DNA from 3 places in the Robertmurraya mangrovi genome. Region 3 is predicted to be linked to each of the others. Evidence: riboswitches for the same ligand, from Rfam matches in the RefSeq annotation. Region 3 holds a riboswitch; each other region holds the start of a gene.

Region 1 (8,167 bases), on a different contig from region 3:
CAAGGGATCAACTTCCTATTTGGCGGTTTGTATGCAGAAGGGTCTGGTGTAGGATTTGTCTTTGCTTTTCAAGTGCTTCCTGTTGTAATCTTCTTTTCTGCTTTAATATCCGTTCTTTATTATTTACGAATTATGCAAGTGGTCATAAAAATTATAGGTGGAGCACTTTCATGGTTTCTTGGAACTAGGAAAGCAGAAACGATGTCAGCTGCCGCTAATATCTTTGTTGGACAAACAGAAGCTCCTCTTGTCATTCGACCATACATAAATAATATGACGAAATCTGAGTTATTTGCCGTTATGACCGGTGGGCTTGCATCAGTAGCAGGTTCTGTATTAGTAGGATATTCACTATTAGGGGTGCCCCTGGAATATTTGCTAGCAGCTAGTTTTATGGCTGCTCCTGCAGGGTTAATTATGGCAAAAATGATTGTTCCTGAAACGGATCAATCAGAGGAACCAAAAGAGTTTGAAATGGAGATGGATAAAGATTCAACAAACGTAATTGATGCAGCTGCAAGAGGGGCTAGTGTTGGACTACAATTAGCTTTAAATATTGGTGCCATGCTTTTAGCTTTTATCGCTTTAGTTGCACTAATCAATGGACTACTAGGGTGGTTGGGCAGCTTGTTTGGCTTTTCAGGAATTTCCTTGGAGATGATTTTAGGCTATCTTTTCTCACCTATCGCATTTGCTATCGGTGTTCCTTGGGATGAAGCTATCATCGCTGGAAACTTTATTGGCCAAAAGCTCATTTTAAATGAATTTGTGGCTTACTCAGCTTTCGCTCCAGAAATCCCGAATTTATCTCCAAAAACCGTGGCGATTGTAAGCTTTGCTTTATGTGGATTTGCCAACATCTCATCTATGGCCATTTTATTAGGAGGATTAGGTAACTTAGCACCTAGTCGAAGAGCAGACATTGCCCGTTTAGGAATTAGAGCTGTCATTGCTGGTGCCCTCGCTTCCTTACTGAGTGGTGCAATTGCTGGAATGTTGTTTTAGCCCGTAAATTCTCCTCATTGTGATACAACAAAAAACGCTTGAAAAAACATTCCCAGTTATACTTCAAGCGTTTTTTCTTTATACACTCTCACAAACCAAGCTGATTATTTAATTCCACTAGTAATTCCCTAATTTTTCTATTGTGAATGACTTCATCAGCATACGCATCGAGTTCTGTTGGCTCCATGTTAATGATGACAAGCTTTGCCCCCATTTGCTTAGCTACTAAAGGAAATTGATTAGCAGGTGTGACACTTAGTGAAGAACCCAAAACGATAAACAAATCTGCTTTTTCTGATTCTGTAACGGCAAAATCGAGGGCCTCTTCAGGAAGCATTTCTCCAAATAAAACAACAGATGGTCGTAAAACTCCCCCACATTCGCATGCAAATTGTTCCCTTAAATATTCTTCACTCGAATACGACTTTCCACAGTTCTGACAGTGAACCTTTTGCAACGTTCCATGTAATTCAGCCACTTTTTTGCTACCAGCTTGTTGATGGAATCCATCTACGTTTTGAGTAATAATACTTTGGATTATAGCTTTCTCTTCCCATTGGGCTAGAATTTTATGACCAATATGCGGCTTACATTCATTTAAGCCAATCACTCGATGACGATAAAACTCAATAAACTCATTTACATTTTCATTTAAAGCTTTCGTGCTAGCAAATTTACTTGGATCCTTTTGCTTCCACATTCCAGATTGAGAAGATCTGAAATCGGGTAAACCACTTTCTGTAGACATCCCAGCACCTGTTAATAAAACCGTATGATGAGATTCCTTTAACCATTTTAATAACACTAAAAATACCTTCTTTCTATTAAAATGAACCTCTTGCTAGAAACAAGAGGTTCGTTCATATTAAGACTTTGTCTCCAATAAGGTATCCATAACCATACCTTTCATGCACTCCAATATATTTTGGTATGGGTATTCCTTATATAGCACAGCTTGGACAGTAGCACCATCAATGATCGTCCAGAATAGGTTTGCAACCATAATCGGATTGATATCCTTCTTGAATTCTCCTGTTTTCACACCTTGTTCTACAATCTTTGTTACGAAATCAATAAAAAACCTGTTTCCTCTCTCTTGTAAAAGTAACCGTAAATTTTCATCTCTAGAGGAGTGAAGACGAAATTCATAATGTACCACAATCGTTTCTTTCCTATCTGGATCGAAGGGATCAATAGATATGTATAAGTCAAATAAATATAAAAGTCTTTCAGTTGCTGTCTGAAAAGAGTTTATTTTTTCTGTTAAAAGCTCATTTGTTTCATTCGTTTGTTCATTCATTAATTCTAAATAGATTTCTTCTTTACTCTTAAAATAGTTATAAATAGCACCCTTGCTAATACTTGAATGGGCAACAATATCATCAATAGTTGCGGCTTGAAACCCCTTTTTTGCAAAACAAGCAAGCGCACTATTTAAAATTTCTTTTTTCTTCTGTCGCTTATACTCTTCAGAAACAATAGGGGGCATGTGTTCTCCTCCGTAACTTTGTACAAATTATTTTTTTATTAAATCATAGTTATTAAACAGTCACAACCTTTATTAGAAACGACTAGTCAGTTTAAATTGTACTGAAAATTTTGATTTATTACAATAAACTTCTTTTACAAGTAAAAACATACTTTTAGTAGTCAATTAAAAATAATCTGTTATAATGAGTGAGGAATTAACAATATAAGAATAAATTTCAATTTCTTCACATTGAAACTTATTCAAATAGGTAAGAATAGTAGGGGAACTGGTGTTGCCGGTTGAGATTGCATCCTTTAGTTGCTGACCCTTTGAACCTGATCTGGCTTATACCAGCGTAGGGAACATATTCTAAAAACAGTACATGTCTATTGTTTACGGTATGCGCCCAAAGGTCTTTTCCTTGGGCGCTTTTTGTTTTCCTAGGCTGCTTTAGCCCTTACCTAAGAAATTTTTCACATACATAGGAGGCTCGGTACAAAATGAAAAAAGGATGGTTAGTTGCTTTATGTTCTTTGTTTTTGATAACTGGATGTGCAGGGAATCAAAATGGAGAAACTTCTGAAGGACAAAAAGAAGAGAAAAAATCATTAGAAAAAGTATCTGTTGTTCTCGATTGGACTCCAAATACAAATCACACTGGTTTATATGTTGCAAAAGAAAAAGGATATTTTGAAGAAGAAGGTTTAGACGTTGAAATAATTATGCCAGGGGAAGCAGGTGCTGACCAGTTAGTTGCTTCTGGAAAAGCTGAATTTGGTGTTAGCTACCAAGAAAGTATTACATTAGCGCGTGTGCAAGACGTTCCCTTAGTATCCATTGCCGCAATCATTCAACATAATACATCTGGTTTTGCTTCACCTGTAGATAAAAATATTAAATCGCCGAAAGATTTTGAAGGTAAATCCTATGGTGGATGGGGATCTCCCGTTGAAAAGTCAGTAATTGCATCTCTCATGCAACAAGAGGATGGGAATGTTGAAAAAGTAGATTTCGTTAATATGGGAGACACTGATTTCTTTACTGCCGTAAAAAGAGACATTGATTTTGCTTGGATTTATTACGGTTGGACGGGAGTAGAAGCAGAGCTTCGTGGAGAGGAAATCAATATGGTTTATTTAACCGACTACTCCGAGAAATTGGATTACTATACACCGGTACTCGCTACGAATGAAAAAATGATTTCAGACAATCCAGAGACAGTAAAAGCTTTTATGAAGGCTGCAGCTAAAGGCTACCAATATACAATGGACCAACCTGCTGAAGCAGCAGATATCTTATTAGCCGCAGCACCTGATTTAGATGCAGACTTAGTGAAAAAAAGCCAAGAATGGTTAGCATCTAAATATCAAGATGATGCACCTAGATGGGGTGAACAGAAGCTTGAGGTCTGGGAAAACTACGCCAATTGGATGTTAGAAAACAAACTACTTGAAGGCGAGCTAGATGCGGAAAAAGCCTTTACAAATGAATTTTTACCTGAATAAGGAGGGCTAGTCATGGCAAATGCATTAGTGAGTATTCAAATCATACCCAAAACAAAAAATGGTGAAAGTGTCATTCCATATGTAGATGCTGCAATTTCAGTGATAGAAGCATCCGGCGTAAAGTATGAAGTACATCCTTTAGAGACGACCATGGAAGGAGATCTTCAGGAATTATTTAATATTATCTCGAAAATGAATGAAAAAATGATTGAACTTGGAAGTAGCAACGTAATCTCTCAAGTTAAGGTACTCTATCAACCTGAAGGTATTACAATGGATCAATTGACGGAGAAGTATAAGTAATGAAGGAATTTTTTAAGAAGGGATGGAGACCATTAATGGTTCTCCTCCTTTTGTTCATTATCTGGGAGATTACTGTAAAATTCGCCGATATTCCTAAATGGTTACTTCCCCCACCATCCAATATCATGATGGAAGGATATTCAGGCTGGGAACCGTTCATGCCCCATCTAGTTTCAACCATACAATTAGCTCTATTGGGGTTTATTATTGGATCAGTGATTGGACTAGCGACAGCTATCCTATTGCACCTACTGCCGACTGTTAGGGAATCAATCTATCCTTTACTTATTCTAACTCAAAATGTACCCATTATTGTGTTGGCACCACTTCTCGTTATTTGGTTTGGATTTGGACTGCTACCTAAAATCATTGTGATCACTTTGGTTTGTTTCTTCCCCATCACTGTAGCTGCACTAGATGGTTTTAGGCAAACAGCTCCAGAGTTAAAACACTACATGAACATGGCAGGTGCTACAAAAAGCCAACTTTTTTGGAAACTAGAATGGCCTTATTCTTTACCTTCCATTTTTTCAGGTTTAAAAATATCTGCTACATATAGTGTAATGGGAGCCGTTATTTCTGAATGGCTTGGTGCAAAATTAGGAATTGGTGTCTATATGACGCTTGCTTCCTCCTCTTTTCGGACGGACCGAGTTTTTGTAGCCATTTTTGCTATTATGATTCTTAGTTTATTATTCTTTTTCCTTATTGTTTCAATAGAAAGATATCTAGTCCGCTACCGAGTGAAAGGAGTAGATACGAAAAAATGAATGTATTAACGGTCCATAACTTAAGTAAAAAATTCGATCATCAAGTAGTCATTGAAAATTTAAACTTAGCAATAAAAGAAGGAGAATTTGTCTCTATTTTAGGGCCGTCTGGTAGTGGTAAAAGTACATTTTTCAACCTAGTTGGCGGGATCCTAGCCCCAGACTCCGGTTCCATCCTATTAAATGGAGAAACAATCAATGGGAAACGAGGATTTATTAGCTATATGCCACAAACTCCTTCTCTGTTTCCTTGGAGAACGATTCTACAAAATGTATTACTTGGACAAGAACTACATGGAAAAACAGACAAAGAGAAAGCCATCCACATGTTAAATAAAGCCGGATTAGGAGATTATCTCTCTGCCTATCCAGATGAGTTATCTGGTGGAATGAAGCAAAGAGCTGCTTTTATTAGAGCCTTACTTAGCCCTGGTTCAATCATCTGTTTAGATGAGCCTTTTTCAGCTTTAGACGAACTTACTCGCCATGAAATGCAAAACTGGCTTCTATCCATTTTGGATGATTACCGAAAAACAGTTCTCTTTGTTACTCACAACATTGAAGAGGCCCTATATTTGTCGGACCGTATTCTCATACTCTCTGATAAACCTGCAAGCGTGGTCAAGGAAGTGATTGTTCCATTCACAAGACCTAGAGAAGAAAGCCTATTACTAGAGGAAGATTTTTTCAAGTGGAAAAGAGACATCCATCTTGTACTTAAGGGATTAGGAAGTGACTCGAATGGTAAAAATGATTGATTCTCATATCCATTTAGATTTATATCAGGAAGAACAGCTTGAACAGCTTTTAAGTTCGTTGGATTCTATAGAAGCACTTATTACTGTATCCTTTCATCTACATTCTTGTAAAAAAAATCTGCTTATAGCAAGCAAAACTAATAAGATAAAAGTAGCATTTGGATACCATCCGGAGCAGTCTCTCCCCGACGAAGCCTCAACGGAGGAGTTGTTTCAATGGATTAGACAGAATCAGCATCGCATGATAGCAATTGGAGAAGTCGGCCTACCTTACTACTTAAGAAAAGAACACCCTGAACTAAAACTAGAAGGATATGTAGAATTGTTAGAAAGGTTTGTTCTTCTAGCAAAAGAGCTGGATAAACCCATTATTCTACATGCTGTATATAAAGATGCGTCTATTGTATGTGACCTTTTAGAAAAGCATTCTGTTAGCAAAGCTCATTTTCATTGGTTTAAAGGAGATTCAAGCACCATTCGCCGTATGGCTGATAACGGCTACTTTATTTCTGTAACTCCAGATGTATGTTATGAAAAAGAAATACAGGAACTAGTAGAAATGTATCCAATAGACCAGCTAATGGTCGAAACAGACGGGCCTTGGCCTTTCGAGGGACCATTTCATGGTAAAATGACACATCCCGTGATGATTCAATCTTCTATCAGACAAATCTCTGAATTGCTTAATATGTCAGAACAACAAATAGTGACCATTGTTAGAGATAATGTCAGGAGGTTCTTCTGTTTATAATTTTGGGTAAGTAAGAGGCTGGTTAAATCCAAGCCTCTTTTTTTCTAATAAACAGACTCCAAGAGTACATGCAATGATTTGAATATTTAACAAAGCTTTACAAATAATATAACAAGGAAAATTAATGAGAGGATTTGAATGATATGGAGCTACATCATCATCCAAAACTAACTTCAGCGGAAATCGCTAATCTATGGAGTACATACTTAAATGATACAGCCATCATTTGTCTATTAACCCACTTTTCTAAACATACCGAGGACTTAGATATTGAGACAATCGTAAAGAAAACACTTGATATTGCAATTGACCATGTTGAAAAAGTTGGGAAAATCCTAGAAAAAGAGAAAATTCCGCTTCCAAAAGGTTATCCCGTCAAGGAACATGTCAATTTAGATGCACCTAAATTGTACACAGATATATTTTATAGTGATTTCATATATAATGCTTGTCGTTTTGCTCTTGTTTCCCATGTTCAAGCTTTAAATTTGTCGGCTAGAAATGATATTACAGAGCTCTTTCGCTCCTTTTATCAAGACACCAGTTCTTTACTTATAGAAATAATTGAAGTTATGAAAGGAAAAGGGATTTTTATTCGCCCTCCTTACATTCCTTACCCTGAAGAGCGAGATTTTGTTGATAAGCAAAATTTTTTAGTAGGCTGGTTAGGTAAAAGAAGACCACTATTAGCAATTGAAGCTACTAACCTTTTTGATCAGGCTATTTCTAATCAATTAGGAAAAGAACTCCTTACTGGTTTTATCCAAGTAACTAAGGATAAGGAAATAAAAGATTACTTGATAAGAGGGAGAAAGCTAAGCACAGATATAGTACATACTGTTCAAGTTGTACTCGAGGATGAGTTAATTCCAAACGGAATGAAATGGGATTCAAAAGTAACGAAGTCCACCGAGCCCCCTTTTTCAGAACAATTGATGCTATTTACTACAAGTGCATTGAATGCCATAGGGTTGGGTAAAGTAGGATATTCAATATCTATGGCCCTCCGAAGAGATTTAGTTACAAGTTATGTTCAAATATCAAATCAAATAATGTTGTTCTCCGAGGATGGCTCTAATATTCTAATCAACCGAGGTTGGATGGAGCAACCTCCTCAAGTTCCAGATCGCGAAAAATTGTCTGAAGAAAGGTGACTAATCGCTCCATTCTCGCGGAGCTTTTTGCCACTGAAAAAGCGACCATCAAAATTATGGTCGCTTCTTTAGATATTTCATAGCTTCTTCGAGACTTCCAAATAGAATTTTTCACTTCACTTTCTACTTGCAGAAGTTATTGGCTAATCCATTCAATCCTCTCTCGATTTTCTAATTTAACAATAACTTTTTTTGATCGATAAGTTCTTTAAACTCCAGATCTAATTGATGATACTTTTCATCTCCTGGAGTTAGTAAACTTAATTCTCCTAGGATAGCGGTTATACGGTTATTAATAATCATGAGCTTTTCATCAGCCGATTCTTTAGTTTTATCCTTTATTTGATATTTATTTTGGTTATACTCTTTTAAACCCGTTTCCACTCGGATGATTTTCTCATCTTTAAAAACTAATAACCTGTCACATAGCCTCTCGAGAAAATAAGCATC
Region 2 (8,167 bases), on a different contig from region 3:
AACACTAATATTATGTTTTTCTAAGCGCTCCATTTCTTTTTTAAAACGGACTTGAGCTCGGATACTTCTGTCCTCACCGTCAAATATATCACCAGCTATAATGATGAAATCCACCTTTTGATCAATGGCAGTATCAATTATTTTTCTTAAAGCATGAAAAGTACTTTCTTGCAGCCTTTTAAATATATCTATTGGCAGATATTTTAAACCTAATAAAGGGCTATCTAAATGGAGGTCTGCTGTATGTATAAATTTTATTTCCTTCATTTTTTTCCTCACAACCGTTTTTTTACCATTCTATCACCTTTAAAAGGCGAATGCACGTTCTTATCCCATCATTACTTCTTAACCTATTTAAATATAGTAAAAACCCCACCAAACGGCAGGGTTAAATGTTAGCTTAATAGTAATAGACATCAATTTTATGACACTTCATACATTTTCGAAAACCTTGCTCCTCTAAGAAAACATGCTTACAGTTCTTCTGAATATGTTGTATTTCCAACTCAAGCATTTGAATATTTTCCTTCAGCCTTTTAATTTCTTCCTTAAGCTCACTAACCGTATGAGGGGAATGATTACTTATAAATGGCTGAGCCATGGTCGACAAACTCCTTTGCCTTTTCTTTCATTCCTTCTGCAATAATTTCCTCTTCACTTTTCTCTCCGCTTTGAGCCATATTTCGAATATCTTGAGAGATACGCATAGAACAAAACTTTGGTCCGCACATAGAGCAGAAGTGAGCCGTTTTAGCTCCTTCAGCTGGTAGGGTTTCATCATGATATTCCCTAGCCCTCTCAGGATCTAAAGATAAATTAAATTGATCGTTCCAGCGGAATTCAAATCGAGCCTTTGATAATGCATTGTCCCTCACTTGTGCACCGGGATGGCCTTTAGCTAAATCAGCTGCATGTGCGGCAATTTTATAAGCGATAACCCCTTCACGAACATCATTTTTATTTGGAAGTCCTAAATGCTCTTTAGGCGTTACATAGCAGAGCATGGCTGTTCCAAACCAGCCAATCATGGCAGCTCCAATAGCTGATGTAATATGATCATATCCCGGTGCAATATCTGTAGTTAAAGGACCGAGCGTGTAAAAAGGAGCTTCTTTACAAATTTCTAATTGTTTTTCCATGTTTTCTTTAATCATATGCATTGGCACATGCCCTGGACCTTCAATCATAACTTGAACATCATGTTTCCAAGCAATCTCCGTCAATTCACCTAATGTTTCTAGCTCTGCAAATTGTGCTTCATCATTTGCATCTGCAATCGATCCTGGTCGTAGTCCATCTCCTAAAGAAACAGCAATGTCATACGCTTTTAAGATTTCACAGATTTCTTCAAAGTGAGTGTATAAGAAGTTTTCTTTATGGTGAGCCAAACACCACTGAGCTAATATAGATCCTCCACGTGACACGATTCCTGTCGTTCTTTTTGCCGTCATTGGAATATATCTTAATAGCACTCCAGCATGAATGGTGAAATAATCAACCCCTTGTTCAGCCTGTTCTATTAACGTGTCGCGATAAACCTCCCAAGTTAAATCTTCTGCAACACCTTTCACTTTTTCTAATGCTTGATAAATAGGTACAGTTCCAACAGGTACAGGAGAGTTACGAATAATCCATTCTCTTGTTGTATGTATGTTTTTCCCTGTTGATAAATCCATGATGGTATCCGCACCCCATCTAGTTGCCCAAGTCATTTTCTCTACTTCCTCTGAAATAGAATAAGACACCGCAGAGTTTCCGATATTCGCATTTATTTTCACATGAAAGTTACGTCCAATAATCATTGGTTCGCTTTCAGGATGATTAATGTTAGCAGGGATAATGGCTCTTCCGCATGCTACTTCTTTACGTACAAACTCTGGGTCAAGCTGTTCTCTTATAGCGATGAACTCCATTTCAGGTGTGATCATGCCTTTTTTCGCATAGTGCATTTGAGTTACATTCGAGCCCTTTTTTGCTCTTAAAGGCCTTTTTACAACATTAGGAAAAACTTCTACAATTCTACCATCCACGTCATTTCGATAGCCATTATCTTCTGGTTTGACTTCTCTACCTTCGTATTCCTCAACATCATTACGCTCTACTATCCAGTTTTGACGAAGCTTCGGTAAGCCTTTATAAATATCAACCTCGTAATTAGGATCTGTATAAGGTCCACTCGTATCATACACTCGAATTGGTGCATTTTCTTCTGTTCCAAAAATTCCTTCCGTTGCTGATTGATAAATCTCCCTCATTGGAACTTGTATATCTGTGCTCCCACCTTCTACATAAACCTTTCTACTGCCTGGAAACTGATTTAATGGTTGTAATTGATTTTTCTCTTTTTGCATGGTTATACCTCCAATTTGTTTGTTTGCTCAAAAAATAAAAAACGGGTTCCCAATAAGGAACCCGAGTGTAAGTAGATGAAGAGTGCGTGAATAATCGCACTGTCAGACTACTTCCCTACGCTGATATGAATCAGATCAGGTTCAAAGGGTCAAAAACTTTACGCGCGTTTTTTCTCAGCCCTGCTATAGGACTCCCCTAGTAGATTTTTCTATTAAATTTATTTCTCTATAAAGATATTAGTTATATGTTCGTTTTTAGAACTTACTAACATTATTTAATTCTCTGTTCAGTCCTACATTTCTTTGGAATACAGTTAAAATTATGAAGCCTATTGCCGCTCCACCTATGGAACTCACTATAAATGCTGGCACAAAGCCGAATAGAGTAGCCTCTTTTCCTAATAAAAGTGTAGCAATTGGATATGAGGCTAAGGCTCCTAATATTCCTGTTCCAATTACTTCACCAAATGCTGCAAATAACGTTTTTCTAGTTTTTAAGAATATTAGACTTGCCAGGAGAGCTCCAATCATACTGCCTGGGAAAGCAAATAGAGAGCCTGTTCCCATCATATTTCTTAATAATGAGACGGTAAAAGCTTGGGCTACTGCATAATAAGGTCCTAATAATACAGCAGATAATACATTAATAAAATGTTGCATAGGAAATACTTTGGCAAAGCCTATCGGAATATAAAACATATGACTGGTTAGTGTTCCGATTGCAACCATCATTGCCGTTAACGTTAACTTTTGTGTTTTCCCCATAAAAATCCCTCCAATTGTGGTTTTCACTGGGGGTGTGCATACTAATTAAATCCTCTATTTTTTGGAGTCAAAAAAAGCAGACTCCAGCAATAGGAATCTGCGTATGTAGACAAAAGTCAATACACTTCCCTCCGCTGGTACGAACCAGATCAGGTTAAAAGGGTCAAAGACTATAGGTCTTAATCTCAGCCGGCCAATATCCGGCACCCCCAGTGACGTAAGAATATGTTATTTTCATTGCAACTATAACACATAAGGTAAAATTTGCAAATATATTTTTCTTTATCTCTAATAAACTAATCCTTCTTCGTAAGTTGTAGAGCTTTTTTAATATCTTTAAAGGAATTTGATTTTCCGTACATTAATACTCCCCCTTTGTATACTCTAGCTCCAAATATCGCTAGCAGTATAATGGTAATGAGTAATATAACAATCCCTAAAAGTGGCTCCCAAACTGGTAGAGTCAACATTCCTACACGCATAAACATAAGCATCGGTGTAAAGAACGGAATATAAGAAGTAATTTGAATAAATGGTGTTTCTGGTTGACCTAGTCCGAACATGGCAATCATAAATCCAGCAACCACTAATAAAGTCATTGGCGTAATCATTTGTTGAACATCTTCAATTCTACTAACTAGTGAACCTAAAAAGGCTGCTAAGGTTGCATATAGGAAATATCCTAATAAGAAAAATATTAAAGCATAGACAATCGTTGCTAACGGTACGTCACCGAATCCAAAGAAGCTAAAGAAGCCACCTTCTAAAGAGTCCATATTATGTTTAACTGAATAGTATCCTACTCCAATTAGTAAGACCATTTGAGTTAAACTTAACAAAGCAATTCCCAATATCTTAGCAAACATCTGCTTTACTGGGGATACGCTTGAGATTAGAATCTCCATTACACGTGATGATTTTTCTGTCGCCACTTCCATTGCAATCATACTTGCATACATGATTACGGCAAAATAAATAAAGAATAGCAATACATAAACTAATCCCCGAGCTTGGTTAAGTTCCTCCTCGGTTTTTGCGTTTTCAGCTAATGCTATACTTTCAAATGGAACAGGCTCATAAAGCTTTCCTAACTGTTCTTGAGTCAGATTAATTTGATTCGCTGCCAATTGCGTTTTGATTTGCTGCAAGCCATTCCGTAGTTCTTGTGATAAGGTTGTATCTGCAACCGTATTTGCTTTAAAAGTAGCTACTGGTAAGTTTTCTTCATTAAATTTTAATAACAGTAAGCCCTCATAATTACCTTCTTCTACATCTTTCTCAGCTGCTTCCTCTGTTTTTTCATAATTAGTAAGCTTTATTTCTTCATTAACGATTTTCAATTGTTCTTGAAGAGGCTGTATAAGTGTTGCCGTTTCATCTATTACAGCTATGTTTGTTCCTTTTTCGTCCTTAGTAAAAGTCTCCATGATAGTATTTAGATTAGTAAGACCGACAATAATGACAAGCGTGACTAAAGTTGTAATAATAAAAGATTTTGTCTTTAATTTGCTAATATAAGTATGAAATAAAATAACCCAAAAATTACTCATATGCTGCACCTACTTTCTCTATAAAGATATCGTTTAAGGATGGTTCTTCTATTTCAAATTTCCGAATAAAGCCTTTTCCTACAATCTCTTTTAATACCTTTTCCGCAACTTCTTCTCCTTCTATTTGTAGGTGAATACCCTCTGTTGTCTTTTTTGATTTCATAACTCCTGGGTAGTCCATTAGAAATTCAAGGGAAAAGTCTGCATGAATAACTAAGTTTTTCTTTCCAAATGAACGTTTAATTTCTTTCAAAGAGCCATGTACAACAGGGCTACCTTTATGCATGATACATAAATGTTCACACATTTCCTCTACGTGTTCCATTCGATGACTGGAAAAAACAATGGTGGTCCCATTATTCTTTAAATCTAAAACAGCCTCTTTAAGCTGTTCAACATTGACAGGATCAAGTCCACTGAATGGCTCGTCTAAAATAAGTAATTTCGGTCTATGGATAACAGCCGCAATGAATTGTATTTTTTGTTGATTTCCTTTCGAAAGCTCTTCTACTTTCTTATTTGCATATTCAGGGACCTTAAAACGACTTAACCAAACATCTAGTTCTTTCAAAGCATCTTGTTTTTGCATTCCTCTTAATCTAGCTAAATAAACAATTTGGTCCTTCACTTTCAGCTTCGGATACAGACCTCTTTCCTCCGGCAGATACCCAATTAAATGACTAGTAGAATAATTAATTGGCTTCCCGTCCCACGTAATAGTCCCACCACTTGGGTTTAGTAAGCCTAGAATCATTCTAAAAGTCGTTGTCTTCCCAGCACCATTTGCCCCTAAAAATCCAAACATTTCTTTTTCTGGAATACTAATAGAAAGATTATCAACAGCTGTAAAATCCCCAAACCTTTTCGTAACATGCTCAATCCTTAACACCATAAAAACTCCTCCTATTCTAATAACTTATACGATTAAAAATACAAAAAGGTTCAATTTTCCAAAAAAGAATGTCTAATTTTAATTATTAATTTATATTTTGTATTGAAAAACATAGATTTATATTATGCTATTTTAAAACAATATATGGTACAAAAGGTTATTAAAAACTAAGCACCGAGTTGATTGGAGGGGAAGGTACTTGACTCCTACGGGAAATAGAGGAAAGGTCAAGACCCCACAGACGAACAGGAGGCTTGACTTCCTCCCGAGGAAGAATTCGCACTTAGAAAAAATCGGCTATTGGATTTTTTCGTTAATTCTTCCCCGTGGAAAGCAAGTACCTGGACCGGAAATCAACGGGTAAAATTATGAGAATGACATTACTTTGTAAATCGTCCTTGTACAAACAATAAAATTATGCAAGAATAATAGTAACTATCTGAATTTTTTAACAAAGGGGTTAATAGAATGAAGAACTACAAATTAACAGTATTTGAGGCAAACGGTGAGAAAATTTTAGATGAAAGTTTTGAAGCTAGTAACGACCAAGATGCAAAAGTAAAAGGCGAACAACTTTTAAAAGAAAAAAACTTTCTAGATCATACACATCGTTGTACTTCACCTAGCGGAAAACTAATACTTTTCCACTCATAATAGGTTCTTTTGACATAAGTTCGTTAACTTATGTCTATTTTTTTCTTCACAAAACAGAACAAATGTTCTATAATGGTAATAAATTCAAATTAAAGAGGCTAACAAAATGAGACCTAAACTTTCAAAAGAAATGAACCCCCAAGACTTCATAAGCTTTTATTGGTTAAAAAGTGAATTACAAAACTTTTGTAAACAAGAAGGCATACCCACATCTGGCTCAAAACTAGAACTGACAAATAGAATTACAACCTATCTTGAGACAGGATTAATCAGCAGTAGTAAGTTAAAAATGAAAAGGACAAAGGACAAAGTGCACTCACAAGAAGAGCTAAGTCTAAATACGGTTATAACCGAACAACATCGCTGCAGTCAAAGTGTAAGACACTTTTTTAAAACCGTCATTGGTGAACATTTTCATTTTTCTACATATATTCAAAACTATTTTAAAGATAACGTTGGAAAAACATATCGAGATGCTGTATCAGCTTGGGACGAAGAAGAGGTTAGAAAGAAAAACCCTGATTATCAAACAAACATATCCCCACAATTTGAGTACAACCAATTCATCCGTGATTATTTTACTGACCCATCAAATGATGGGAAAAGTTTACAGGAAGCGATTTCTGCTTGGAAACATATAAAGAAACTACCTGGGAGTAACAAATACGTTCCACAATAAAGTAATGCACCAAAAGCAAATATACTTTTGGTGCATTCTTACATACCAGTATACTAATATAATATTAACCTATTTATTTACCCGTAAACTGCGGTTTTCTCTTTTCTACAAATGCTTTAATACCTTCTAAATGATCTTCGGTTTGGCGCATTTTATACTGAGCATGTTTTTCAATTTCTAGTATCTTCAGTAAATGTGGTCTATTATTTTCAGCTAGAATTTTCTTCGTTTTAACCATTGCTTGAATAGGTTTATTCAGCCAGTCTTCAATTTTTTGGTTTAGGGCTTCTTTGTAATCAGATGCTACTTCATGAATTAAGCTTAATTGCAAAGCTTCACTAGCAGTCAAGGTCTTACCTTCCCAGATTAATTGTTTCGCTTTATCTTCTCCTAATCGACGTTCTAAGAAGAAGTGAGCTCCCCCATCAGGAATTAACCCAATACCAATGAAATTCATTGCCAATTTACTTTTTTCGTCTGCTAAAATGTAATCTGTTGCTAACGCTAAACTCAAGCCAAGACCTGCAGCAGCACCTGAAACCGCACTAATCGTAAGCATTGGCAAACTATAAATGGTAATAACTAATTCGTTGATACAATCCATAATTGGGAAGAAATCGCTTTCATCTTTCATCGAAAGCATAGATTTAATATCTCCACCAGATGAGAAAGCTCGATCATTACCAGTTAGTACGACAATATCAATATCATCTGAAATACTAATCTCTTTTAATCTAGCGGTTAAACCTCTAATCATCTCTTTGTCCAAAGCATTTAAACTTTCTGGACGATTCATTTGGACAGTTGCTACGCGTCCTTCAATCTTTACATTCACTGTATTTGTAACAAAATCAGTTGCCAAACCAAGCCCCTCCCTTATTTTCCACTAAGTTTATTATATCGATATTTTAAACTGGAAAAAACCATTTTTAATATAATTTCCCTAATTTGTTGATATATCTCCATAACTATTACAGAAATGATGAAAAAAAAGACTGAGAAACATTTTGTCTCTCAATCTTCCTATCTTAATTTTTTTGTAAGTATTCCTTTTGAACTTGATCTCTTAATGCACGTTTTAAGAATTTTCCTACTGAAGTCTTCGGTATTTCCTCTAAGAATAGAATTTCATCAGGAAGCCACCACTTAGCAAATTGAGGCTTCAAGAATTCATATAATTCATCCTTACTTAGTTTATCTTTATACGAATCTTTTAACACGACACAAGCTACAGGACGCTCTTGCCATTGTTCATGTGGTACAGCAACAACAGCTG
Region 3 (7,903 bases):
ACACTTTTTGCTAGCTGTCAATCAATCCATATTACAATTATATTTCAATTATATGTCAACTGTTTTACAGGTGACAGGCACCTAATATAATTGAAGGTACTTAATTTTAATTTCATTTGAGAGAATATCAGAAACAGGCACAATTGTGATCTTTCTTTTTTCTAATTCTTTTGCTGATTCAAATATACCAGTTGAGCAAACCTTTCCAGTTACTCCAACATGACCTATCGCAACTCCGGTCCCCTCTTGTTCAGTGATTTTCGCTAATAGAGACATCTGTTTTTTCACATGCGGGATGGAGGCTACATCATCCAAAAATACGTCTCTTTTGATAATAGGAACACCTAGTTCTTTTGCTACTTTAGGAAATTTTGATTTTGAACTAGTAGCACTATCAACAATATAAAGTCTCTTCTCTTTCGCTACCTCAACTATAACCCTTACAATATCTTCCTTTTCAACAACTAACGAGCCCATATGATTGTTTAAACCTAAAGCATATGGAACACTATCAATTGCTTCTGTTACACGTTTCCTTACTTCCTCTAAAGGTAAATCTGCTGTAATGGGTTTTGGACCTAACCATGACATTTTCCCCTTTTTGGGCTGCATCGGTAAATGGACCATGACTTCAAATCCATTTTTATGAGCCCACTCTGCATGCTCCTTAGATGTTTCCGTAAATGGCATGACAGCCACCGTAATCGGTACATCCCCTTCTAAAAACTCTTTTACTCCTCCAATTCCACCACCAAAGTCGTCTATAATAATGGCAGCTTTTTTCTGTTGGGTCTGGGCATTACTTGTTAAAGTAGCAAAAATGGTAAGCAAGATTGAAATGAAAACAACTAGGCACCTTTTCATAATTCCTCCACCATTCCTTCGTATAATAATCAAAAGTACTATCACTGTAAAAGCCTTCTATTTAATGTAACCGGTCCAATCATGCCTCATTCTAATTTGCTTGGAAAAGAAGTCATAAAAAAAACAAGCATCCACAATTCATGCTTGTTTCTCACCTATCTATTAAGAAGCTTTTTTATCCATTGCTGAATAATGATTCTTTGTTTGTATCAAACGTGATGAAGTGGAAAGTAAGATCGCTAAAACAATCGAGCAAAGAACAAATGCTCCTAGCATAGTTGAACCATTTACGATTAATGAATAGACCATTGGTGATTGTCCTTCTGGTGCATATTCACCCCAGAATACGAAACCGGCAACAAAATGCCAGAAATAACGAGCTACACTTCCAATAAAAGTAGCAATGACAATCCAAATCATTAAATTTTTCTTATCTCCATTTTTCACACATTTTTGAATCACTTGATAAAATAGTCCAGCAAATCCAATAAAAGCAAAGGCAATAAAATACTCAATAACAAATTGTACTGGGCTTAAGAAATAAATGTCCCCAACTGCTACTTGCAATAAGCCCCATAGGAAACCTGATGCCAAAGCTACTTTGAACCCCCAGCGGAATGCAACGATAAAGATTGGAACCATTGCAAAAGAAATTGAAATTGACGGTGAAACTTTGATTGAAGGCAATAAATCTAAAATTAATGCAAATGCAGCGAAAAAAGATGCCTCAATCATTGGTAATAACCCCATTTTTTTCATAAAAAAACCTCCCTTTCCAAGTTTAAACACAACCTCAAGGGAGATATTGAAAGCAGACAAAATTAATTTCATCTATCAATCCACATTCCTGCGCTAGCATTAACTAACAGGTTCAAAGGGTCAGAACAGACAAATCTGCTCACTCTCAGCCATACAGCTCCCCTTGTGGTTACGTTTATGTAGTTGTTTACGTTCATCAGTATAACGTAAATATCCCTATTTGAATAGGGTTTATTTTCATTATTTTAACATAATTTCAAAACAATCCTAATCCTCTGTTATCTTTGGAAAAACTCTACCCATTCACCTTCAGGGCCATAAATGAAAAAGTAACGATATCCATTTGGAAGGACAGTGATATGATCATCAACAAATTTGACATCTAACGCTTTCACTCTATCAAATTCTTCTTCGATGTTATCTACTGTTACAGCCAGGTGATGAACTTTTCCTTCTGCTGGTAGAGAGTCATTATAACCTTGTATTAATTCTAGCTCAGTTTCATCCGAACCTTCAAATCCTAGAAAAGCAAGTTTTAGAGCGCTATCCGAATGTGGAACATGTGCCTTTAATTTAAAGCCAACCACATCTTCATAAAATTTTATTGATTTTTCAATATCCTTAACCATAATTCCCACATGATCTATTTTTTTACCCATTTGAAAATCTCTCCTTTTACTATTTTCTGAAAATAATAATTAATATTAATTCTTCTAAATCTAATAGTCAAGAAATCGAAACTATCAAACATTATTACGGTAACTCGACCAACTAAGAGGTCAAGCAACTTAAAAGAGCCAACTATTAAGTCAGCTCTCGTCAATCTTCAAATTAAATTTTAAATCGGGACATAACACTTTGTAATTGTTCTGCCATTAGTGATAAGCTTTGAGCACTTGCAGAAACTTCCTCTATGGTTGCTACATTTTCTTCTGTACCAGCACTTACTTCTTGTGTGGAAGCTACGCTAGCTTCTGCTATTTTTTTCACTTCGTTAATTGATTCGACCATTTGATTACTTAAAGCGCTTAGCTCTTCTAAAGCAGAGGATACTTCTTCGACTTTATGTGTAACTTGATCAATAGAACTTTCAATGTGAGCAAATGCTTGACTAGCTTCACTCGTATAATTTAATCCCTCTTGTACTTCTTCATTTTGCTCTTCCATTGAGCGCACCGCTTGATCAGTTTCATTTTGAATTAAGGAAATCATTTTTGTAATTTGATCAGCAGACTTTTTGGATTCTTCGGCTAGTTTACGAACTTCGTCAGCAACTACGGCAAATCCTTTACCATGCTCTCCTGCTCTAGCCGCTTCTATTGCCGCATTTAGAGCAAGTAAATTGGTTTGATCCGAGATGGTTGTAATTAGATTTACAATATTACTAATTTCATTTGATCGTACACCTAAAGAGCGGATAACCTCCGTTGTCTCGGAGACAGAATCATTGATTTTATTCATTTGTGTTACAACTTTGGAAATAGAAGAAGAACCTTTTTTGGTTACCTCATTCGTCTTTTCAGCTGTTTCTAACATATCTTCACTACTGCGGGTAATTTGTTCAATTCCAGATGACATTTCACCAACAGAGTTCTCAACTTCATTAAAGTGACGTAGTTGTGTTTCCACACCTTCCGCATTTCGTTGAACTAGATTAGCAATCTGTTCACTTGCAGAAGTACTTTCCTGTGCACTTGCATTTAACTGTTCACTGCTTGAGGCTACTTGTGATGCGGAGTCTCGAACCTGACCTACTACCCCTCGTAGGTCCTCAACCATACGATTGACTGATTCGACCATTTGACCAATCTCATCTTTACTCTTTACTTTAATGGTTTCAATTGAGAAATCACCTTTTGCTACCTTCTCAATCGCTCTTGAAGCCTTTACGATAGGTCTCGCTAATTGGCCAGAAACAAGAATAGCCAACCCTAAAGCAAGAATAACTGCAACGATACTTATTATAATTACAGTTAAACGAATACCGTCTACAGATTTTGAAGTTGCTTTTGTACCCTCTTCTAAGCTCTTTTCTTGGATGGCAATCAATTCATTTCCCTTGGCTAAAAAATTGCTTCCTATCGTTTTGGCATCGCCCTTTAGGATAAGCAAATATTCTAATTCTTCATTTGCCTTTTTATGTACAACTTGCTGAGCAATTGTTTCCTCAAATTGAACCCCAATTTCTTCAAGCTCTGTTAATATTTTTTTGCCCTCTGGTGAAACAATACTAACTTTTAAAAGTTCCAATTCTACCTTATAGTCTCTTAGAGCCTGTTTATACTCTTCTAAATAACTGTTGCCACCTGTTAGAAGATAGGCACGAATCGCACTTGATTGTTCTAACATTTCTTCTTTTAATTTTTCTACTTGCATCAGCTTGGTGACTCGATCTTCAATGAGTTCATTATAGGACTTGTCCACTTTCATCAGTTGGTATATCCCTGTTCCGGAAACTGCCAACAAAAGAATCAAAACTAAACCAAAACTACCTATTAATTTTTTTCTCACGGTCATGTTTGTACTATTTTTAATCAATCGATTAACAAGCTTATTCTTGCTTGCCCCCTTCATATGTAATCACTCCTTTAGCCCTTATTAATTTAGATACATTATACCAGTTTTTATAGAGAAAACTGAAAATAAAGGTAATTTTTTTATTTTTACTATATAACAGTAAAAAAGTCCTAGTTATTAAGTCGAATTCTATACTTGGTCGTTCCAATTCTATTTATAGTAATTATCATATATAAATGGATATACTAAAGCTTAACTATATGTAACATTCTGAACAAAGGAGGTTCAATAATGGACACTCTAACCATTAGAATTATTTTTATATTAGGCCTTATTACTGATCTATTTCTAACATTATATTTGTTTAGAATTATGGATGAAATCGGTGTAGGAGCATTTATTCTATTAGTTGTCCTCCTCTTTGGGGGAACGATATTTATGTATTTTATTTTAAGGAGAAATATCAAAACAAAACGCTAATGCCTTCTAGACATTAGCGTTTTGTTTTGTAGAGTAACATCTCAGTTAATATAGTTTTTCTTGGTAAAAGTAATTTGGCTTTATGATTTCATCTTTGTAACCTCGATGAAAGATGTGCGTAGTTGCAGGTGATACAGGGGGAATCAACCAATCCCAATCTCCGGTTAGATTTCGGTTAGCCGCTTGCTCCTTTTGTTCAAACAATTTAAATTGATGTGCAGCGGTATGATGGTCGACAATGCTTACCCCTGCATTCTTATAGGAATGTAAGACTGCAATATTCAGCTCTACTAATGCTCGGTCTTTCCAGAGTGAAGAGTTCCTATTCATATCAAGATTTAGTTGTTCTGCGATTTTTGGCAACATATTGTAGCGGTAGTCATCGGCTAAATTCCTTGCCCCAATTTCTGTGCCCATATACCATCCATTAAACGGGGCTGCCGTATAGCGAATCCCGCCGATTTCTAGACACATATCAGAAATAAGAGGAACCGCATACCATTTTACTTGTAATTCCTCGAACCAGCTAAGCTCAGGGTGATGAATAGAAACCTCTAAAACATGTGTCTTAGACAAAGGAAATGGTTTTGGTGAAGACTCATTTATTTGAATCACTAGTGGTAAAACATCAAATGGAGTCCCTTCTCCTTGCCAACCTAGTTCCTCACACTTTTTCGTTAGAGCAATAGATGCTGGGTCACCTATAACACCATATTCTGTTTCATATCCAGCATAACGAATCAACTGATGGTTCCAAATTCTAATTCTATTTTGATCTGATTCTTGTTTAAAAATAGTAATAGTAGGTCTAATTTGTCCATTGTTTGTAGCGAATTGAATATGGTCTTCTAATGCCTCAAATATGTCCGATTCTGTATTTAGATTTCTCTTATCTCGAACGGTCAAACTGTCCCAAAACAGTCTTCCAATACAACGGTTGCTGTTTCTCCAGGCCATTTTAGCACCATGTTCTAATTCCTCAAAGGTATGTTCATAGTACCCAAATTCAGTAATCTTTTCTTTTATTTGAAGTATTCTAAGATTTATTTCATCATCGTTCTTGTGCAACTCTTTATAACAAGTAGTTATAAATTGTTCTGCTTCAGCAAGCAATTGATCTTTCAACTGCTGAGCCCCCTATCTACATAAAAACTAACAAAATTATCCCCATCTTATTTCAGAATGAACGAACTTGTCAAACCTCCGTATGCCTTGCTAGATTTCAATGCTTATAAACATGCATGGTTATGTCCCATTTTATATATCTAACTCTAATTCAACGAGTTAACTATACGTTGAACAATTTCTTCCCCGCTTAATATCTTCTCTCCTCCACCTTGGGCTTGGGTTTCGTTTCCTCCACCTTTTCCGTTAATCAATGGAAGAATATTTGCAACAAGGGCTTTCATATTAACAGCTGCCTCTTTACCTCTGCTACACACAATCTGGATTTGATTTTCGTTTTCGGAAATTAAGAACACATTTAACTCTTCCTTTTTTGATACCAGTATTCTTGCTTGTTTTTGGAGTTGTTGGATGGTTCTTCCTTCATAAACTTGGCCAACAATTTGATGTTGATTAATGATTGAGGACTGATTTAGTAATAGGTCCGTCTCTAAATGAAGTAATCGGTCAGTTGATTCTTCTAATAGCTTTTCAAGTTCCTTATTTTTATCTAAAAGTCTTCCAACGGCTAGTTCCATGTCTTGTTCAGGTGCATTTAATTGTTGGGTTAGTTTGGATAAGACTTGGTGTTTCTGATAAAAATGCTTTAACACTCGATTACCGCAAATAAACCCAAGGCGAACTTTTTTCTTCTGTCTCTCCCAATCAAGAATTTTTATAGATGAAACTTGGCCTGTTGAGCTTGGATGAGTTCCTCCACAACCGTTGTAATCAAATTCAGGTATGATCACTAGCCTTATATCTTCTGTAACGGTTGGTTTCTTTCTTAAAGGATATTGTGTAACTTCCTCTAAAGTAATCCATTTCGTTTCAATCGGTCGGTTCTCTAATATTATTTGATTTGCTAGTTTCTCAGCTTCACGAACTACTTCTTCTGTTAATTCTTCTACATTCAAATCAATGGTTAGTGTTTCATTTCCTAAATGGAAGCCGATTGTTTCCATGTCAAAAAGCTCCGCGAAAGCAGCAGAGAGAATATGTTGTCCTGCATGCTGCTGCATGTGATCAAATCTTCTCTCCCAATTGATTACACCAGACACTTCAGCTTTACCCTCTAATGGTCTATTTATGTAATGTCTTATCTCATTGTCAACTTCTTCTACGTTTATCACGTCAACTCCATCTATTTGACCTGTATCAAAAGGCTGTCCTCCACCAGTTGGATAAAATGCTGTTTCCCCTAAAACAACATATGTATGGCCATTCTCATCTTCTTGCTGTTTTAATAATTTTGTTGAAAATGATTGGATATAAGAATCTTCGTAATATAATTTTTTCATCGATAATCTCCTTAATTGGGGTCAGTCCCCCTTTATTACATTAAAGGGGGACTGATCCCGTTTTCTAATACGCTTTAGCCCAGTAAACTAATTTTTCGGCTTCTTTACCGCAACATACACAGTTACTAGAAACTTTCTCTTGTTCAAATGGGATACATCGTGAAGTGGCACTTGTTTGCCCTTTGATTTGATCTTCACAATCTTTATCGCCACACCACATTGCTTTGATAAACCCTGGGTTGCTTTCAAGATTTCCTTTAAATTCATCCATATTGGTTGCTACTGTTGTCTTCTGTTCACGTAGCTCTCTTGCTCTCTCATACAGATTTTGCTGTATATCTTCTAACATTTGTGGAAGTTTTGTTTCTAGTTCTGCCATTGGAACAAACGTTTTTTCACCCGTATCTCTTCTTACTAGAACAACCTGTTTGTTCTCAATATCTTTTGGTCCCACTTCTAAACGTAGCGGAATCCCTTTCATTTCGTGTTCATTAAATTTCCAACCAGGTTTTTTATCACTAGCATCTATTCCTACTCTGGCAATTTTAGAGAGAGTCGCTTTCAAATGATAGGCAAAATCAAGTACTCCCTCTTTATGCTGAGCAATTGGAACAATCATCACTTGAGTTGGTGCCACTCTAGGAGGAATAATTAATCCTCGATTATCACCGTGAACCATGATCATGGCCCCGATAACTCGAGTAGTGAATCCCCAAGAAGTTTGGTGCACATATTGTAATTCTCCCGTTTGGTCACTAAATTGAATCCCAAATGCTTTAGCAAAGCCGTCTCCTAGATGATGGGAAGTTGCTGATTGT

Evidence for each region. Region 3 has a riboswitch for thiamine pyrophosphate ahead of thiT (energy-coupled thiamine transporter ThiT). Riboswitches for the same ligand answer to the same signal wherever they lie in the genome.
Region 1: linked by a shared signal. The riboswitch ahead of SM124_RS01920 (ABC transporter substrate-binding protein) and the one ahead of thiT (energy-coupled thiamine transporter ThiT) in region 3 are both predicted to bind thiamine pyrophosphate.
Region 2: linked by a shared signal. The riboswitch ahead of thiC (phosphomethylpyrimidine synthase ThiC) and the one ahead of thiT (energy-coupled thiamine transporter ThiT) in region 3 are both predicted to bind thiamine pyrophosphate.

What each region holds. Positions count from the first base shown of each region.
Region 1 covers NZ_JAXOFX010000001.1:368,186-376,352, reverse strand. Annotated here, with positions in the region: gene SM124_RS01935 (NupC/NupG family nucleoside CNT transporter) at 1-1,005, shown strand, start outside; gene SM124_RS01930 (NAD-dependent protein deacylase) at 1,094-1,810, opposite strand; gene SM124_RS01925 (TetR/AcrR family transcriptional regulator) at 1,871-2,494, opposite strand; TPP riboswitch at 2,746-2,855, shown strand; gene SM124_RS01920 (ABC transporter substrate-binding protein) at 2,977-3,981, shown strand; gene SM124_RS01915 (MTH1187 family thiamine-binding protein) at 3,994-4,284, shown strand; gene SM124_RS01910 (ABC transporter permease) at 4,284-5,054, shown strand; gene SM124_RS01905 (ABC transporter ATP-binding protein) at 5,051-5,812, shown strand; gene SM124_RS01900 (TatD family hydrolase) at 5,796-6,563, shown strand; gene SM124_RS01895 (DUF3231 family protein) at 6,707-7,717, shown strand; gene abc-f (ribosomal protection-like ABC-F family protein) at 7,889-8,167, opposite strand, start outside.
Region 2 covers NZ_JAXOFX010000001.1:50,318-58,484, reverse strand. Annotated here, with positions in the region: gene SM124_RS00410 (metallophosphoesterase family protein) at 1-267, opposite strand, end outside; gene SM124_RS00405 (hypothetical protein) at 401-601, opposite strand; gene thiC (phosphomethylpyrimidine synthase ThiC) at 579-2,351, opposite strand; TPP riboswitch at 2,447-2,559, opposite strand; gene thiW (energy coupling factor transporter S component ThiW) at 2,607-3,116, opposite strand; TPP riboswitch at 3,226-3,337, opposite strand; gene SM124_RS00390 (ABC transporter permease) at 3,413-4,666, opposite strand; gene SM124_RS00385 (ABC transporter ATP-binding protein) at 4,659-5,558, opposite strand; gene SM124_RS00380 (YhzD family protein) at 6,027-6,212, shown strand; gene SM124_RS00375 (DUF6434 domain-containing protein) at 6,319-6,891, shown strand; gene SM124_RS00370 (enoyl-CoA hydratase) at 6,965-7,753, opposite strand; gene SM124_RS00365 (long-chain fatty acid--CoA ligase) at 7,920-8,167, opposite strand, start outside.
Region 3 covers NZ_JAXOFX010000003.1:348,822-356,724, reverse strand. Annotated here, with positions in the region: gene SM124_RS07395 (divergent polysaccharide deacetylase family protein) at 82-864, opposite strand; gene thiT (energy-coupled thiamine transporter ThiT) at 1,027-1,623, opposite strand; TPP riboswitch at 1,692-1,797, opposite strand; gene SM124_RS07385 (VOC family protein) at 1,902-2,282, opposite strand; gene SM124_RS07380 (methyl-accepting chemotaxis protein) at 2,455-4,197, opposite strand; gene SM124_RS07375 (hypothetical protein) at 4,432-4,620, shown strand; gene SM124_RS07370 (nitric oxide synthase oxygenase) at 4,666-5,745, opposite strand; gene SM124_RS07365 (alanyl-tRNA editing protein) at 5,892-7,085, opposite strand; gene proS (proline--tRNA ligase) at 7,150-7,903, opposite strand, start outside.